2 regions of the Aeromicrobium changchenzhani genome follow, and region 2 is predicted to be linked to the other one. Evidence: riboswitches for the same ligand, from Rfam matches in the RefSeq annotation. Region 2 holds a riboswitch; the other holds the start of a gene.
The links. A riboswitch is a leader RNA that binds a small molecule or an ion and turns the genes downstream of it on or off. The one in region 2 is predicted to bind thiamine pyrophosphate.
Positions count from the first base shown of each region.

Region 1: another riboswitch for thiamine pyrophosphate. It lies ahead of AC2YB9_RS01580 (ECF transporter S component); the one in region 2 lies ahead of AC2YB9_RS13730 (TenA family protein).

Region 1 is NZ_CM172480.1:291,188-300,191, reverse strand. Features, by position in the region: gene AC2YB9_RS01610 (acyl-CoA dehydrogenase family protein) at 1-515, opposite strand, end outside; gene AC2YB9_RS01605 (MaoC family dehydratase) at 518-976, opposite strand; gene AC2YB9_RS01600 (GntR family transcriptional regulator) at 1,057-1,419, opposite strand; gene AC2YB9_RS01595 (hypothetical protein) at 1,501-3,150, opposite strand; gene AC2YB9_RS01590 (energy-coupling factor transporter transmembrane component T) at 3,161-3,835, opposite strand; gene AC2YB9_RS01585 (ABC transporter ATP-binding protein) at 3,853-5,241, opposite strand; gene AC2YB9_RS01580 (ECF transporter S component) at 5,247-5,867, opposite strand; TPP riboswitch at 5,857-5,966, opposite strand; gene AC2YB9_RS01575 (ankyrin repeat domain-containing protein) at 6,073-6,456, opposite strand; gene AC2YB9_RS01570 (NUDIX hydrolase family protein) at 6,489-7,037, shown strand; gene AC2YB9_RS01565 (MFS transporter) at 7,147-8,328, shown strand; gene AC2YB9_RS01560 ((Fe-S)-binding protein) at 8,520-9,004, shown strand, end outside.
Region 2 is NZ_CM172480.1:2,714,573-2,723,576, reverse strand. Features, by position in the region: gene AC2YB9_RS13740 (ABC transporter permease) at 1-117, opposite strand, end outside; gene AC2YB9_RS13735 (ABC transporter substrate-binding protein) at 124-1,134, opposite strand; gene AC2YB9_RS13730 (TenA family protein) at 1,131-1,814, opposite strand; TPP riboswitch at 1,808-1,905, opposite strand; TPP riboswitch at 1,941-2,048, shown strand; gene thiO (glycine oxidase ThiO) at 2,038-3,192, shown strand; gene thiS (sulfur carrier protein ThiS) at 3,189-3,422, shown strand; gene AC2YB9_RS13715 (thiazole synthase) at 3,425-4,210, shown strand; gene thiD (bifunctional hydroxymethylpyrimidine kinase/phosphomethylpyrimidine kinase) at 4,233-5,060, opposite strand; gene thiE (thiamine phosphate synthase) at 5,090-5,740, shown strand; gene AC2YB9_RS13700 (DUF4177 domain-containing protein) at 6,149-6,331, opposite strand; gene AC2YB9_RS13695 (hypothetical protein) at 6,679-6,831, opposite strand; gene AC2YB9_RS13690 (hypothetical protein) at 6,797-7,003, opposite strand; gene AC2YB9_RS13685 (universal stress protein) at 7,463-8,350, shown strand; gene AC2YB9_RS13680 (hypothetical protein) at 8,942-9,004, opposite strand, start outside.

The DNA of each region.
Region 1 (9,004 bases), 1.1 Mb from region 2:
CACCACTTGCGGCCGTTGATGACATAGTCATCGCCATCGCGAATGATGCTGAGCTCGACATTGGTTGCATCCGACGACGCGACACGCGGCTCGGTCATCGCGAAGGCGGAGCGGATCGAGCCGGCCAGCAGCGGTTCCAACCACTTCTGCTTCTGCTCCTCGGTGCCGAACATCGTCAGCACTTCCATGTTGCCGGTGTCGGGTGCCGCGCAGTTGAACGCGGCGGGACCGAGTTGCGGGCTGCGACCGGTGATCTCCGCAATCGCGGCATATTGCACATTGGTCAGACCGGCGCTGCCATCGGCTCCCTGCGGCTGGAAGAAGTTCCACAGGCCGGCAGCCTTCGCCTTCGCCCGGACTTCCCCAATGATCGCAGGCCGGTCCCAGGAATCGGCTTTGATTGCCTGCTCAATCTGCTCGCTCAGGACCGCTTCGGCGGGATAGACCTCCGCGGCCATGAAGTCCTCGACGCGTGCGACAAGGGCAAGGGTCTTTGCGTCAAAACCGAAATCCATGGCTAGTTCGCCCCTGCCATCACGTAGACGACTTCGGCAATACAGACCGGCTTCTCGGTGCCCTCGCGTTCGACGGCAACCTGCAGGACGAATTGCGTACCAATCGCAATCGGCGTGGCCTCGAGCAGTTTCGCCGAGGCGCGGAGCCGCGAATTGACTGGCACCGGAGCGGGGAACCGGACCTTGTTGGCGCCATAGTTCATGCCCATCGCGACATTCTCGACGGAATAGGTTTGCTCGAGCAGCACCGGAAGCAGCGACAGCGTCAGGTAGCCGTGCGCGATTGTCGTGCCGAAAGGGCCAGTCGCAGCACGCTCGGGATCAACGTGGATCCACTGATGATCGCCGGTCGCATCTGCGAACAGGTTGATCTGTTCTTGGGTGACCGTCAACCAGTCGCTGGTGCCGATGTCTTCACCGACTGCGGCGGCAAAGGCCGCGACGCTCTCAAATGTGCGCATGAGTCCTCCGAAGGTTTGCTAAGCGCTTGCTTAGTTGCAGCCTACGGTACGGAACCTGCTTGCGCCAGACCCTTCGGTGACTATCGAGACTCTGCCAGAGCTGCTTCGGCTAGAGCGAGCGCAGCCGCGGTCGACAGACCCAGATCATGCATACGGAAAGCGAACTCGCGCGCCGCAATGCTCGCCGCCAGATCAGCCTGCGGCAGCGCCGATCGCACGACGGTGCCGCGCCGACCACGGGTTTCGACCGCACCAAGGCGTTCGAGTTCCCGGTAAGTCTTAGCGACGGTGTTCGGCGCCAGTCCAAGCTCTTCGGCAAGTCCACGCACCGTTGGCAATTTGGCTCCAGCAGCCAACTCTCCCGACGCAATCTGGGCCAGCAACTGCTCACGAAGCTGTTCATACGGGGGCGTCAGCGCATTCGGATCTATCCAAAAACTCACGGCAGGCTGCTCTCTACTTCGTCGAATTGCTCGCTCAAGCAAATCACTCGGTCCCAACTCGGACAACAATCATGAACTCCGTCAGCCCTGATCGCTCTTGACCACTTTCCAAGAGTCGCCGGCCGGGCGGACTTCGAGCCACATCTTGCTGCTGCCGTCATAGCCGGGCGCGAACGCGTACCTACGCCAGTAGGTCCAGGACAGATGACCTTCGAAGCCTTCATTGTTGGCGTAGACGCAGGCGCCCGATTTCGGTGGCGAGACCGGCACCGGGCCAACCGCCTGCCAAGACTTGCCGTCGGCTTTCTGCAGCGTCGTCGGCCAGCCACGGTGCGTACCATCGGCGTCGCCTATTCGGTATGCCGTACCACCGTTAGTCACGAAGAACGTGTCGCATGGACCGTCACCAGGACCCAACTTAGTTGCCTCGCCTGCCCCGACCAATCTGACCGGATTGCCGGGAATCAGCACGTACGAACCGTCGTCTGACCACACCGCCGAACGGGTGCCGAGCTCATAGTGATCCCAGTCAGAACCGTCACGACTGATCAGAATCATCCGACCGTCGTATGGCGCCGCGGAGCCGATATCACCCTTGACGTTCGGTCGGTAGGAACCGTTGACATGAGCCGTCGGGTAACAGGTGATCTCGAACCCGAAGACCGCACGGCGGTCGACGTTATCCAAGCCGAGGCTCGTACAGCCGGGAAATCCCCGGTCATATACGGTCGCCGGTTTGCGCCACCGCCCGGCGGCAGCGTCATAGGTCTGGACGTCAATGTGACGGCGGTCGGGCGAACCAATCGAGATCAGCGTGCCATCTGTGATCGCGAAGATCTCGGAGCTGATTGCGGTCTTCGGATTGTCCGAATAGTTCTTGAGCCCCGGGGCATTGACCGGTGCGATGTGTTTGACCGACCAGCGGTCGTTCTTGTCACGGGCCAACGTGAAGTCGTCGCCAGCGAGGCCACCTCCGGCCAGCACCGTGTTGGCATCCAACAGATCGAGAATGAGGTCGCTGCACTCGCCATACTTACCGGTCGGATCGAGGATGACTGAGGCACTGCTGGCGGCGTACTGGAACCTGAGCGTGCAATTCTTGGCCTTCGGATCGGCATCGGCGACGGCGATGCGCCCATCGTCATTGGCGATCACGAGGCCTGTGTTGTTACCGGTGTCCTTGATTGCGATCGGGGTGAAGCCAGCTGCGCTCCATCTCAGCGGGTGCCAATTACTGTCGGCGCTGAACACCGCGTACTTCCCTCGCGGTGACACCCCTACCCTGCCGGCCGATTCGCCGGCAAGAGTTTGACGATGCCACGTCCTAAGGTCGGTGCTGACGAGGGCGACGCTCTTCGTCGGCGCCTGATCCTCGGCGTAATCCACATCGCAGGAGAGCAGGACAGCAACGGTTTTACCACCCGTAGCGACCTCGACATCACCGCACTCACGAGCCACCGCGGTGTAAAGGAGGGCCGGCTTGGTCCATTTTCGTGCCGCCGCGGAGAAGCGCTGGATCATGGCCCGCTTCTTGTTCGGCAACACAACAGCCAACTTGTTTCCGTTGGCGAGCGTGACGACGGCGGACTTCAGACCAATCAGATCCGGCTTGTCCGCGGTGTAACCGGCATATGAGACCGAACTTTCCTGGCCGGGATCGGCCTTAGCGCCGCACGCGCCCAGTGTCAGGGCAAGAACAGTAATGCTGGTGAGAGCCCCTCGAATACGCATGCCGCCAGTGTCACAGAATCATCAGGACGGGGGCTACCGCGCCGAGGGCGAACGCGACGACCAGGCCAACCCGGTCGAGCCGGGCCCACAGCGCTGGCTCGGCCCAGGTCCGATGCTGGGCGGTTGCGAAGCCACGGGCGTCCATTGCGATCGCCGACTGGGATGCCCCCCGCAATGCGGAGACGAGCAAACCGAAGGACATGTTCGCGGCATAGCCTCCCGTAGCGATGGGATTGCGCGATGGCCCAAAACCGCGAATCCGACGTGCCCGATCGAGCTGTTGCCACGACGCGCCGAGACTTGCAAAACGCTGGAGCGCAGCGGAGAAGGCGGCAACAAAACGCGCCGGAAGGCGCAGCGTTTGGGCAAGGTAGTCGGCCAGCCTCGCCGCGTCGACAAATCCGAGCGCAACCGAGCCCGGCCAAGCAAGCACGACAATCCGAACGCCAGCAGTTACCGCCTCCCGCTCATCATGACCGCCGCCACGCCAGGTGGAGTAGACGACTGATAAGGCCGCGACTGACGTGAATGCCAAACACAGCAGGGGGTACTTCCACGACGGCAACAGCAGGACAGCCGCAACGACGTACACGCCGAGTGCGATGAGTGCGATCTGCAGATCGCGGATAGTGAATGATCCCAGCAGCGAGAACAATCCGATCGACATAAGTACGAGCGGGTTCACCCGCACGATCCATGACCTCATACGGCCCGGCCCGTCATTAGCTGGATCTCAACATCGCTCTCGATGAGGCCATCATGGGTCGCCACACCCGTCGCAGCTCCCCCGCGTGCGGCCGAACTCAACCAGCCAACGACCGCCGCCCAGGTATTGCGGTCCTGACCGACCGTCGGCTCGTCGAGGAGCACCACCCCTGGCCGATGCCCCAGTGCAGCAGCAAGGGCTAGCCGTCGCTGCTCACCGCCGGACAATCGATAGGGGCTGGACTGAGCCAGAGCGCTGAGGCCGAATACGTCGAGCAGCGCACCCGTATCAACTACGGTGCCGAGCCGCGCAGAGGTTTTTTCGACTTCCTCGGCGACTGTCCGTGCGAGGAATCCGTGCTCAGGATTTTGTGGGACCCAGCCGATTGCGCCGGCAAGTTTCGGTGATCGCCAAGCATTCACGCGGGGGGTGACGGTCCCCGATCGTGGTGTGAGCAGGCCTGCGAAAGTAGCCAGCGCCGTGGATTTGCCCGCGCCGCTCGGTCCTCTGAGCGCCGTGATTGCGCCCGGTTCGAGATCCGCGCTGAATGCGGTCAGCGCATGTGATGTCTCGGCACCGCGAAGAGTGCGCGTACGCAGATCGACGCTCACCTCACTCAGCGCGATGCGCAGCGGATCGGCGCGCGGTTGAACCAACGCTTGGGGAATCTCCAAGGGCGTTGGCGTCGGCAGCCCGGGCGCCCAGACACCGTCCGGAAGGTTCGCCGCCGTCAACGAGGTGGGTGGTCCATCGCTGACTATGCAGCCATCCTTGGAGAGCACGATGACCCGATCAACATGCTCCAGCCACGGGCCGATGTGATGTTCGACGACGATGAGGGTCGAATCGCCGGCAGCATCGATGATTGCCCGTCGTACGGCCGTCGCATTAATCTCATCAAGCATCGATGTCGGTTCATCAAGCAGCAACAACTGCGGCTCCATCGCGAGTACGCCGGCTAGCGCGAGCCGCTGGAGTTCCCCGCCGGACAGTGCCGTGGTGAAGTGATCTGCACGGTATGGGAGCCCGACCGCCGCAAGCGCAGCGGTCACTCGCCGGGCGATCTCAACTCGCGACAACCCGAGATTCTCTGGCCCGAATGCCACATCGCGTCCGATGCGCTCCGCGACGACGGCATCGCCGGGATTTTGCAATAGCAAGCCGATGCGGCCGTCCACCTCAACGTCACCGCTCTTGTCCCCGGCGATGGTGGTTCCCAGAGCGCCTGCAAGCGCATACAAAAGGGTCGATTTTCCGGCGCCACTCGGCCCGGTGATGAGGACGCGCTCGCCAGCTTCGATGGTGAGATCGAAGCCAGCGATCACTGGCTCACGACGACCGAGCGGCCGCCAGGAAAACCCGCAGAAACGAGCCCCGGCGGCCATGGACGTCACACCTCGGGACTGGCTTCGCGCCCCGGCCCGAAGGAATCAAGCACGCCAGCTCGGGCGAGCGCGCGCGTCAACGCCCAGCCACCCGCACCCGCGATGATGGCACCCGAGACAGCCAGGAAGCCCAGATGCGCAAACCGGTAGGGCCATTCCCAATCGGGGTAATAGGCCTGCCATTCATACGCGCCTTCGAAGGCCGCCGACAAGATGCCAGCAAGCGCCGCCGCAAAGATGCCGAAGCGTTTGTAGAGGAAAACCGCCAAAATCAATTCGGCGCCAAGGCCCTGCCAGAATCCCGAAACCAGCACGCTCATACCCCATTGGGTCCCGCCGGGAACCAATGCGGACACAGCAGCCGCGATGATCTCGGTCACGAGCGCCGCGCCGGCTCTGCGGACGATTAGACCGCCCACCACACCGGCCATCAGCCAGGGGCCAACCATGAGACCCGCCGATGGCGGATAGCTCAGGTTGAGCAGGTTGCTGATCGGCTCATACAGCTTCCCCCAGCCCCAGAAGATGACACCGAAGGCGACACCCAAGGTGGCGATGGTGACCAGATCGATGGTCCGATAAGAAAAGAACTCACGGACTTTGGAGGGTTGCACAGATGTTGTCATGCGGACTCCCTTCGCCGGTACTAACCGGAGCAGGTTCAAGGGTCTGCGGTGGATCCGCACTCTCAGCACCGTCTGCAAGGCGCTCCCCTGTCATGTGAGTCCAGCGTACCTCCTTCAAGCCAACCCGACCCGGCGGTGGCTGGGCAACCTTTCAGCCTGCCGAGTGTTGCCACGACCCTTGAACCCAAGCCGCCGATGCGGTTGCTCAGACACCGCCCAGCAGGTCCGTGCGATCGAACATCTCGGCTGCAGCCCGGCCCGAGGGCGTGCCTACATCGAGATCCGCATCCGCGGCGAGCAGCAGTGCGACAACTTCTTCGTCACCTTTAAACAATGCACCGGCGATCGGCGACTGGCCACGATCATTGATCGCATCAACGTTCGCACCGCGCTCGATAAGTGCTGCCAGGATCGACGTATGACCGTGATAGGCCGCCAGCATGAGCAGGGTGTTGCCCGCCGTATCGGTCAATTCGACCGGCACTCCCGCGTCCAAATAGGCCGTCAGGTGCTCGGCATTTCCCTCCCGCGCATCGTCGAGGAGTTGCTGCGCGAGAGCGATTGCGTCCGCATCGGGCGTTTCAGTCATGGGAAGAAACGTAGCAACTGCGAGAATGCGTTATGGCTTCTGTACGCACTCCCGATCCCAATCCCGGCTGGCTCTCCGACATCGCACTCGAGGAGACGCGATCACGAGTGCCGATTCTGTATGTCGAAGCGGTGCCCGTACGGATCGATGCACTCGGCCATGTCGAGCTAATCGGCATACTGCTGCGCGGATCGGCAACAACTGGCGAACTCACCCGAACGCTCGTTTCAGGCCGCGTCATGCACGGTGAATCAGTCCGCGACGCGCTGCTTCGAAACCTCGAGAAAGATCTCGGACCGACTGCCTTTCCGCAGTTGCCAGTCAGCACAGTGCCGTTCTCGGTGGCCGAATATTTCCCGCTGCCGGGCGTCACGCCGCTCCATGACCCGCGCCAGCATGCGGTTGCGCTCGCCTACGTCATCCCGGTCACCGGCGACTGCCAGCCCCGCCAGGATGCGCTCGAACTCACTTGGCTCACGCCGGAGGAGGCGCTGAGCACCGAAGTCCTGGACGATATGGAAGGTGGCAGAGGCGCGCTGCTGCGCGAGGCATTGGCCTCGGTCGGTACCTTCACCCGTTGAGCGGTGTCTCAGCAACCTCTCGACTCCCCCGGCGGTGTCTCAGCCACCTAATTGCGGCGGGATTAGGTTGCTGGGGCACCGCCCATGCGGAGGAATATGATGTCGCTTGATGATCGCTGAGCGCACGCCCAATCGATGGCTGATGCTGGCAGTCAGCATGGCCGGACAGATCGCTGGCACCGTGTTCATCAGCGCGGCACCATTCCTCATCCCGCTGCTCCACCTCGAACGCGGACTCTCGCTCGTTCACGCTGGTCTGATCGCTTCAGCCCCGCTCGTCGGTACGACGCTGACGCTGATCCTCTGGGGCGCGGTGGTCGACCGGATCGGTGAGCGGCGCTCGATGGCATACGGGATGACGCTCATCACCGTCTCGGCGTTCGCGGCGGCTTTCACCTCCCACTCGTACGCTGCGCTCGCCGTCTTCCTGTTCCTCGGCGGCATGGGCGGCGCCAGCGCCAGCTCAGCCAGCGGGCGCATCGTTGTCGGCTGGTTCCCCGCCGATCAGCGTGGCTTCGCGATGGGTATCCGCCAGACCGCACAACCGCTCGGCGTCGGACTCGCCGCATTGATCATCCCGGTGACCGCCAAAAATTTCGGCCTGTTCACCGCAATCCTGGTCCCGGCCTGCCTGTGTTTGATCGCGCTCTTGATCGGCCTGCTCATTGTCGATCCGCCGCGACCGACCCGGCAGCAAGCCGCCGATCTCGGTCATCTGGTGAATCCTTACCGCCGCGACGATCGTCTGTGGCGGATTCACGTGTCATCCATGTTGCTGGTCATCCCACAATTCACCGTGTGGACATATGCGGTTGTCTGGCTCATCAGCGATAAGGGATGGTCCGCGTTCGCCGCAGGCGCGCTCATCGCCGCGGTCCAACTGTTGGGTTCGGCCGGTCGGGTCGGCGCCGGCGTTTGGTCCGATCGAGTCGGCAGCAGATTGGGCCCGATGCGCATCGTTTCGGTCGCGGCGATGTTGTCAATGCTTGCCCTCGGCCTGCTCGAGGGAACTCCGCTTGCGATCACGTTGATGGTGATCGCGTCGATCATCACCGTTGCCGACAACGGCCTTGCGTTCACCTCGGTGGCCGAGATCGGTGGCCCGTACTGGTCGGGCCGAGCCCTCGGCACCCAGAACACCGGCCAATTCCTGACCTCCGCGGCCGTGCCGCCGTTGATCGGTGCCGCAATCACCGGGCACGGCTATGCCTTCGGTTTCGCGATCGTCGCACTGTTCCCGCTAATCGCGATACCGCTGATCCCCGTCAAGGGCGAACGCCCCTCCCGTTAAAACGTTTCCCAGGATATCCTGGGGAACTGTCACTCTTGACAGGTTGCAACCTGTGAGAAGTGACAGTTTTCTGTTAAGAGCAGCGCTCTATCGAGGTTGGAACAAACCGTCGGTATGGCATGCCTTAGTGCGCACAAACCGCTCCAACACACTACTGTTTTGTCGAACACGTCTCGTCCTAAGGAGATGACATGCGAACCTTCGCCATTGTGGTGTCGCTCATCCTGACCGCAGTCACCATCCCGGTGTTGGTGAAGGCGATCATCGATATGACCGCCGTCATTCGGGGTGGCCAACCGGCAATCGGCCGCACCGACAAGCCGACATCGCGCTCGCTGACGATGTTCAAGGAGACCGTCGGTCATACGCGCATGTTGCAGTGGACCGCGATCGGCATCATGCACTGGTTCGTGTTCGCCGCGTTCATCTTCTTGAGCACGGCCGTCGCATCGGCGTTCGTCCAAATCTTCGACGCCGAGTTCGTCTGGCCGCTAATCGGCCACTGGTACCCGTATGAATGGTTCAGCGAGATCATCGGGTTGCTCAGCACAATCGGCATCATCTACCTGATCATTTACCGTCAGGTCAAACACCCACGACGCTTGCAGCGCGGCAGCCGCTTCTATGGCTCGTCGTTCTGGCAGGCCTACTTCGTCGAGATCCTCGCGATGGTCGA
Region 2 (9,004 bases):
CGCTTCGATGCCCTGCGCCCAGACGTAGGTCTGCCAGATCAGCAACACCGCAGCGAGCGCGATGGCCGCCGGTAAAATGGTGCGGGCAGTCGTTCTGCCCTTTTCGACGATATGCACCCGGGGCTATTTCGACAGGTAGTCGTTGGTGAAGTACGCCGACCAGTCGGGCCGTTCGGTGATCGTGGTGCCGTCTTCATCGGTGAGGATGCCGTTCTCTAAGAGGAAGTCGGCATAGCCGCTCCACTGATTGAGGGTCTGCGTCCCAACGGTGCCGTCATCGGCCTTGAGGTAGTCCGATGACAGCTCGGCTTGGCTCTCCTGCACGAGCTTCTTGTCGGCGAACGTGCCCGGATTTGCCGCGATTAGGATCGTTGCGGCGGCGGCCGGGTCATTCGCCGCAAAGGCGTAACCCTTCTGCAGGGCGCCGACGAATGCGCGTGCCTGCTTCGGATGCTTCTGAAGCCAGTCGCGGTTCGCGTCGATCACGATCGCGTAGGCATCGGGGAAGCCGAAATCGGTGTACTTGAAATACTTCATCGGTGTGCCGTTGTGCTCGGCGGCGAATCCTTCCCAGACGAGGAATGGGATGGTGAAGTCAACCTTGCCCGAATAGAGCGCCTCGTATGCCGACGTGCCCAGCGTGACTGTCTTGAACTCACCCTTGCCGCCGTCATTCTTGATAACTTGGCTCAGCGCCGGCTGCTCATACGGGGCACCGAAACCTGCGTATGTCTTGCCGTCCAAGTCCCGCGGCCGGGTGATCGTGTCGTCGTCGGCGCGAACCCCGATGGCTGTCGCCCAATGTTGCAACGGCGCCATCACCGAGATCACGTCGGCACCGCTGGCCTGTGCCAGCACGGAAGCATCGTGGAAACTCACGCCGAACTCGGCATTGCCCGCGTCGATGAGCTGGTCGGGCTGGGTTTCGTTGTAGGGGAGAACCCTGACGTCGATGCCAGCGTCCTCGAAGTATCCTTCGCTGAGTGCCACATATAGACCGGTGTGGTTCGTGTTGGGCGTCCAATCGAGCGCGAAGCGGACCGTCGCCCCAGTTGATTCCGGGCCCTGTGCACAGCTTGTGAGTGCGAGAGTCAGAGTGAGCGCGGCGCCAAGGCCACGGATGACGGTCCTCACACGGTCGGCCAGGGCTGGCGCTGGAAGGCACTGTGCCAGAACAGCAGCTCGTACCGGGTTGCGGTGGCAAACGTATCAGCCATCGCCTCGCGTTCGGTCTTTGTTGCCGTGGCAGCGGCTTCATCGACTGTTCGACGGGCGGTGCGTACCGCTGCCTGGAATTCTTCGCCGTCATAGGTCGCCACCCAGGTGGCATACGGGTGGTCGGGGTCGGTGGCCAACAGTGCGGAGGCGCTTCTTGCCAGCCGCGCACCGACGTGGGCGTAGATCCAAAAACACGGCAGGACCGCGGCGGCGGCCACCGGATAGGGCGCTGTCGCCGCGGTAGCCACGAGATACGACACATAACCTAGGCACGTCGGCGAGTGTTCCTCGACAATGTGCGGGTCCGAGATCTGGGTGAGGATCCCGCTGTGCAAGGTTGTTTCCACCACCGCCGCGGTATGCGCTGACGATGCCCAGAATGCGGCGGCTTCGGGGTGCGGGGCACGGGCGGCGAGCAAGGCGAGCGCCTTCGCGTAGCCGGCCAGGTACAACGCATCTTGGCGGACGTAGAAAGCGAAGTCGTCGAGCGGCAGAGTGCCCGCGCCGAGGTGTTCGAGGAATTCGAGCTCGTCGATCGCGCGGCGGAGGTCGGCGGTGCCGGCCCACAGGTCATCGGTGAATGTAACTACGGCCATAGCCGTGACATCCCTTCGCCAGTATTAACTGCATCAGGTTCGCGGGTGTCATCTCAGCTCCGCCGGTTGCGGGGCACCCCGTGTCATTACCCGGCGACGCTAGCACAGGGTCGTAGCGGCGTAGGGTGGGTGCTGCGCGGGAGCCTGGCGACGATCTGGGCTGAGAGGGCACTTTGGCCGACCGCTGAACCTGATCTGGATCATGCCAGCGAAGGGAGCATTCATGAGGACTTCGACCACCGACGTCTTGGTCGTTGGCCAAGGTGTGGTGGGCGCGATCGCCGCGTGGCGAGCCCGTGTAGCAGGCCTGACCGTGGCGTGTTTGGATCCGCGACCCGGCGATGGCGCCTCGTATGCTGCGGCAGGCATGCTGGCGCCCGTCACCGAGGCCAACTTCGCAGAACACGACCTTGTACGACTCAACGTTGCATCGGCGGCCGCGTGGCCCGTCTTCGCGGCCGAGGTCGAGCACACCTCCGGGACTGACATCGACTTTCGAACCAGTGGCATCTTGACAGTCGCCTATGACGCTGGCGACGCCCAAGAACTGCTGCGGCTACGAGACATGCAGCGCCGTTGGGGCCTGGAGGCCCATGAGTTGACCATCGCAGAGGCGCGCGCCCGCGAACCGCTGCTCGGGCCCCGCATCGCCGGCGCCTACTGGGTTCCCGGCGACCACCAGGTCGATCCGCGTTCCCTGCACCGCGCGCTGTCTCAGATCCTGCGCGACCTAGGCGTCGAAACCATTCGCGTCGCGGCCGATCGTCTCCTGGTCGATGCCAGCGGGGCCGTGACCGGAGCCGTCGACACCGACGGCGTCGCCTATCTGGCGGAGCGCGTCGTGGTCGCTGCGGGTCACGCCGCGCGGTCCATCGTGGCTCCACTCGCGCACATCACCGCCCCTACGCGAGCGGTCAAGGGTCAGATCATCCGTCTTGACGGTCGCGATATGGACTGGATCGGCGCGGCGCGCATCGTACGAGGGTTCGTGCAGCAACGCCCCATCTACGTCGTGTGGCGCCCCGGCGGCGAGATCATCATCGGCGCCACGTGCGAAGAGCTACCCGATGACCGCCAGTCCACCGTCGGCGGTGTCTTTGGGTTGTTGCGCGATGCGCGAGCAATCATCCCCGGCCTGGACGAGGTGCCGATCGCCGCCCTCGACGCGCGCGCCAGGCCCGGTACGCCCGACAACCTGCCGCTGCTGGGGCAGACCGCCACGCCGGGACTGATCCTGGCCACCGGCCACTACCGCAACGGCATACTGCTGTCGGCGCTCACGTCCTCGGCGTGCGATGACATCTTCGCCGAGCGCCCGCTCGACGACCTGTGGTCGATGGCCGACCCGATGAGATTCACCGTGAAGGAGCCTGCATGAGCACCATGACCGTCGTCATCAACGGCAAAGAGCACCCACTCGCCACCGAGGCCTCCCTTGACATGATCGTCGCCGAGTTCGCCCCCGGCACCACCCTTGTGGGTGGCGGCAGTCTCCGCGGCGTTGCCGCCGCCGTCAACCAATCCGTGGTCCCGCGGGGCGCGTGGGCCTCGACGGCCGTACACGCCGGCGACCACATCGAGATCGTGCAGGCAGTTCAGGGAGGATGACCATGACTCATAAACCCATGTACATAGCCGGCGTGCGCTTCGACTCACGGCTCGTGATGGGAACCGGAGGAGCATCAAGCCTGCTCGGACTGGAGCGGGCACTGTTAGCTTCGGGCACCGAGCTGACCACGATCGCCATGCGTCGCGTGCAGACCGGCGACGAGGGCTCCATCTGGGACCTGCTGGAACGCAATGGCATCAAGGCGCTGCCCAACACCGCTGGCTGCTTTTCGGCCAAGGAGGCGGTCCTGACCGCTCGGCTTGCACAGGAAGCGTGTGCAACCAACTGGGTCAAGCTCGAAGTCATCGCCGACGACATCACGCTGCTCCCCGATCCCATCGAGCTCCTCAAGGCCGCCGAGCAGCTCGTGGCAGATGACTTCGTGGTGCTGGCCTACACCAACGACGACCCGATCATCGCCCGCAAGCTCGAGGGCTTGGGCTGTGCCGCGGTCATGCCGCTAGGTGCCCCGATTGGATCGGGCTTGGGCATCCTGAACCCCCGCAACATCCAGGCGATCACCAACGCAGCACGAGTACCGATCATCCTCGACGCCGGGATCGGCACAGCCTCCGATGCTGCGCTGGCGATGGAGCTCGGATGTGACGGCGTGCTGCTGGCGACCGCAGTCACGCGTGCCGTCGAGCCGGTCCAGATGGCGTTGGCGATGAAGCATGCCGTCGAGGCCGGACACCTGGCCGCCGGTGCCGGCCGCATACCCAAGCGAGCCGAGGCGCTTGCCTCGTCATCGCCGGACGGTCGGGCAAACCTGCACCTCGCGCTCTGAGCGCCGTTCTGCCCGGCAACAGCTACTTCTGTCGATCCCACAAACCCCAGAAGTGGTGAACCGGACCGCTTCCGCTGCCGACTTCGAGCTCGTCGGCGTGCTCGAGGCTCTCGAGGAGCCAAGTTTTGGTATCAGTCAGGGCGGCGCGCCAGTCGTGGTGGATCGCCTGCTGCGTGGCCAGCGCTGCTGACATCGAGCAGCCGGTCCCGTGAGTGTTCGTCGTAGAAACCCGCGCTGCTGAGATCTCGAAGACCTCATCTGCACCGAGCCGGCCATCGACGTCGACGAGCGCATCAGGTGCGCTCTCGCCGCCGAGGTGTCCGCCCTTGACCAACACGCCCACCCGGTGCGCCGCGGACAGCTGGCGACCCTGCTCGATCGCGTCGGTCCAACTCGTCGCCAACCCTTGATCGAGCAGTACGGCCAGCTCGGGAAGGTTGGGCGTGGCCACGTCCACATGGGCCAAGAGATCGCGCATGGCTTGTTCGGCATCACGATCAAGGAGCCGGTCACCGCTCGTGGCGACCATCACCGGGTCGAGTACCACGACCGGCGGCTTGATCGCGTCCAACCAGTTCTGCACCACGGCGGTGATGTCGCGCGTGCCCAGCATCCCTATCTTCACGGCATCGATGACGACGTCGTCGCTGACGGCCTCGAGCTGCTCGCGTAAAAAAGCCAGCGGCGGCACGTGTACCGAACGGACCCCATGCGTGTTCTGCGCGACGAGCGCGGTGATCACGGCCATACCGTATCCACCGTTGGCGCTGATGCTCTTCAGATCGGCCTGTATGCCCGCGCCTCCAGTGGGGTCGGTGCCGGCGATGCTCAGAACGCGGGGGATAGGCACGTCGTTTCCTCTTAAGGCAGACTGACAGGGTGAGTGACTCGGCCGTGACTTCAGCCAGAATGCGTCTTGATCGGGCGCGCCTCTATCTTTGCACCGACGCGAGCAAGGGCCCGGCTGGGCTCGAGAACCTCGTACGTTCGGCCATCGCAGGCGGTGTGGACATCGTGCAGGTGCGAGACAAGTCTCTTTCCGCTCGCGACGAGCTCGTCCTCCTCGATGCCGTCCGAGACATTTGCAACCAAGCCGGGGCGCTCTTCGCCGTCAACGACCGTGCCGACTTCGCCACACTGGCCGGCGCGCAAATCCTGCACACCGGTCAAGACGACTTACCCACCGCCGCTGCACGCACGCTCATCGGCCCCGACGTGCTCCTAGGTCGTTCTTCGCACAGCGTCGAACAGGCCTCCATCGCCGACACCGACACCGATGTCGATTACTTCTGCGTAGGCCCGCTGTGGGAAACACCGACAAAGCCCGGCCGCGCTGCCGTCGGCCTCGGTACGCTCCGCGACACAGTCGCGGCTGGCCATACCAAGCCCCTCTTCGCCATCGGCGGCATCGACGACGAACGACTCGGCCCAGTGCTCGACACCGGTGCGACACGCATCGTCGTGGTGCGAGCGATCACCGAAGCCGACGACCCAGAAGCCGCAGCTCGCAGGCTGCGCAACCGGCTCTGAGGAGATTGGACACACCCAAAGGTTCACCGCTCCGAATAGCCGCGAGCCGCCAGATACGTCGTCGCAAACCTTTCCACTGGCCTCATCGCGCTTCGATCGCCGCGCGTGGAACCATCTCCAACGCCGCTGAATTGCTCTGAGATGTGGCGATGCTCGTTTCTTCGGCGACTAGCGCGCAAACGAGAGTCGCGCGCCAGAATTGACTACCTTCCGGTCGCTGCCCGCAAGCCGAACCCCAGCTTCGGACACCCCAACGCGTGAAACCAATTTGGTTGTTTTACCGCTCATATTCCCCGGTCGATCACCGAGATTCCCGTAAGCGGAAACGTTTCCGGAGCGAACTTGATCGCCGCCGGGCGGTCCCGGCGGCCTTCGATACGCGATGTGGAGGGTGCCGGTGTGAGCGCTCTACTGGGCGTCGCGCTCCAGGATGACTACGACCTCCGCGCTCATGCTCTTCCAAGAACTGCCGACGACGCGCCAACCGTCGGCGGCAGTGTTGTTCAGCGCCGTCTCCAAGTTCTGCGGGTTGAAACTGCCGGTGAAACGGCTGCCCTTCTCCGTGAGCACCTTGTACTCCTTGCCTGCCATGTCAGTTCCTCTCCAGGGTCATTGTGTTCACGCAACGTACCTCAATAGTTGCTGGCGGTACCCGAGCGCAGTCGCAGTCGTCCCCGCAGGTCTGAACCTGACCGGCTCCGGTCAGAGCCCGAGAGGCCTCGCGACCAGCTCATCGTGCTTACCTGCGACGGCACCCAACGTGCCCACATTCGCGAAGGCCATGCACGGCATTCTAGTTCGCCGCAGCCCATCACGTGCGCCCGTAAGCCGAACGCGCACCGGGCTGGTGTGGCCCTTGTCGTCCAAAACGACGCGGGTTCAAGCGCCTTCTTCTGCCGGTAAGCGGAGCCCACGTCCCAATCGTTGCGTGGCGTGGCCTAGCGCTGTTGGTCGAAATGGCGGGCCAGTCGACGGTGCCGATGTCCGAAGAGCCAGCGGATAGCTCTGGCGAAGAACGGTGTCAGAAAAGGCAGCCGAGCCTCAAAGGTGACGCGGTCAAGCACTGCGGTTGCCTCGCCTCCGGCTGGCACCCCGACCTCGACGGCGTCGATGCTCAAGGTCGGGGTGCCGGGGCGGGCTCATCGTCATCCAAGGAAACATCTCGCCGTTGATGCCTTCGGGGGTGACGACCCGAGCCCAGACCAAACCCACCGGCGCATTGACGACACAGCGCTGTCGGACAATCACACTTGATTCTGACATGTCAGTTGTGGGCGTGTCATCCTCCGAACGTAGGGCTTCCTGCAGAGCGGGATCTGCCGCGACACGTGCGTCCTTCGGCGGCCAAAGACTTTCAAGCGCGAGGTCGCGGTGCGTCCGAGGATTTGGCCGGTTGTCGTCCCGTATGCAGAACCGTAAACAGAACCGTAAACAGCACCGGATCGCCGTGCTCGTAGTTCAGTCAACACCGCTCGACCGCCGACAATGACGACGTCACGTTCGACTCTGCCTGGCGGCCTTTGGGAACCGTGACACAACGGGGGCGAAGACCACTGCGCGTGGCACCGTACTGAGCGGACTGGAGGTCAGCGATGACGCCTTCGGCTCCGTGAGCTCGATCGTGATCGACCAGGCCGAGAACCGGATGCATACGATCCGGAGGGTCTTGGCCGTGTGCTGAGTTGCTACGCTGAAGCGCAGACGCGAAAGAGGGGACCGGAGATGGTTGCGCATTCGCACTACGTGCTCGTGGGGGTCGACGGCACCGAGGAATCGGAGCGGGCAGTCCGCTTCGCCGCCGGCGAGGCCCGGCGGCAGAGGCTCCCGCTCCGCTTGGTGCACGTGCCGAACGAAACGCAGGCGTTGATCCCGATGGCCCCGGTGATCCCGATCCACGACGACGAGGGCGTCGTCCGCGTGGGTATGCAGGTGCTCGAGGACGCGGTGCGCATCGCGCAGGACCACGTCGGTGACGACGTGGAGGTGCAGGGTGTGCTGGAGCGGGGCGGTCGGGTGCACGCGATCCTTAAGGCCGCTGAGCGGGCCGACGTGATTGTCTTGGGCACCCGGGGCTCGCGACTCAGGCGGATCCTGACCGGCTCGACCACCACCGGTGTCGCCGCGCGGGCCAAGTGCCCGGTGGTGTGCGTGCCCCCAGTGTGGGATGAGTCCGTCGAGCACCTTCGCGTACTGGCCGGCATCGACGGTTCCGCGGCGACGCCGGCCGTTCTCGAGGAGGCGTTCGCACAGGCCGAGGCGCGCACCGCCAGCCTCACAATCCTGCATGCCTGGCAGCCCCAACCTGCCTATGCTGACGTGGTGGAGGTCGAGGGGGCCAGTCGCACCTGGCAACATGAGACCGAGCACCGGTTGAGCGAGTTGACCGCCAGGATCCGGGCCGACCACCCGGGCCTGCACGTGGTGAACAGCGTGCATTATGCGCCAACCGCCAGTGATCTCGCGGATGCGTCGTACAGCGCCGACCTCCTCGTGCTGGGCCGACGCGGCCACGGTGCGCCCCTCGGATTATCGCTGGGTTCGATCGCTCGATCCCTGATCGCTCACGCGGCCTGCCCGGTGCTGATCGTGCCGCTCAACGAGCCGGACTGACCGGTTCAAGCTCCGCGGGGTACGCCACCGTTCCGGCGCTCGGAGAAGGCCGAGCACGACACCCAACGCCCCCGCGCTCGGAATCCAACCGACACACACGGTGCTGACTTGCGAGCCGAACCCCAGCTATGGACACCTCAGCAGGTGAAACCAGTTCGGCTGCTCTGCCGCTCGCATTCCCGCACGTTGGGTCCTGTTCGGGCGTTCCGCAAGCCGAACCCCAGCTCCGGACGCCCGTGACCGTGAAACCGAATCGGCTGTCCTACTGCTCCCATTCCCGCAAGCCTTGACCGGGCGTCCCGCAAGGGAATTTTCATGCGGCACATCCGGCAGCGGTGGCTAGCAGCGCTATGGTGGCAACGTCGGTCGCGAGCATCCCGACTGCCAGAATTTGCCTGGACGAGGGCCGAAAATGATCGGCGGACGATCCGACGACTACCCCGGTCATCAGGCCCATCGCGAACCCAATGCCCATGATGGTCAGCGTTGCGGTCAGTGACCGATCGGCACGGATGATCCGCGTAAGCTCGGAGACCTTGACCAATGGCTCCCGAGAGCGCCCGCTCGATCAGGTGCCGGGAGGCGTCCCGATCACTGCGGCAGGAGGGATACGTGGGGGATCGGCGGACTGGTTCCGTCGTTGAGCTTGGCGTA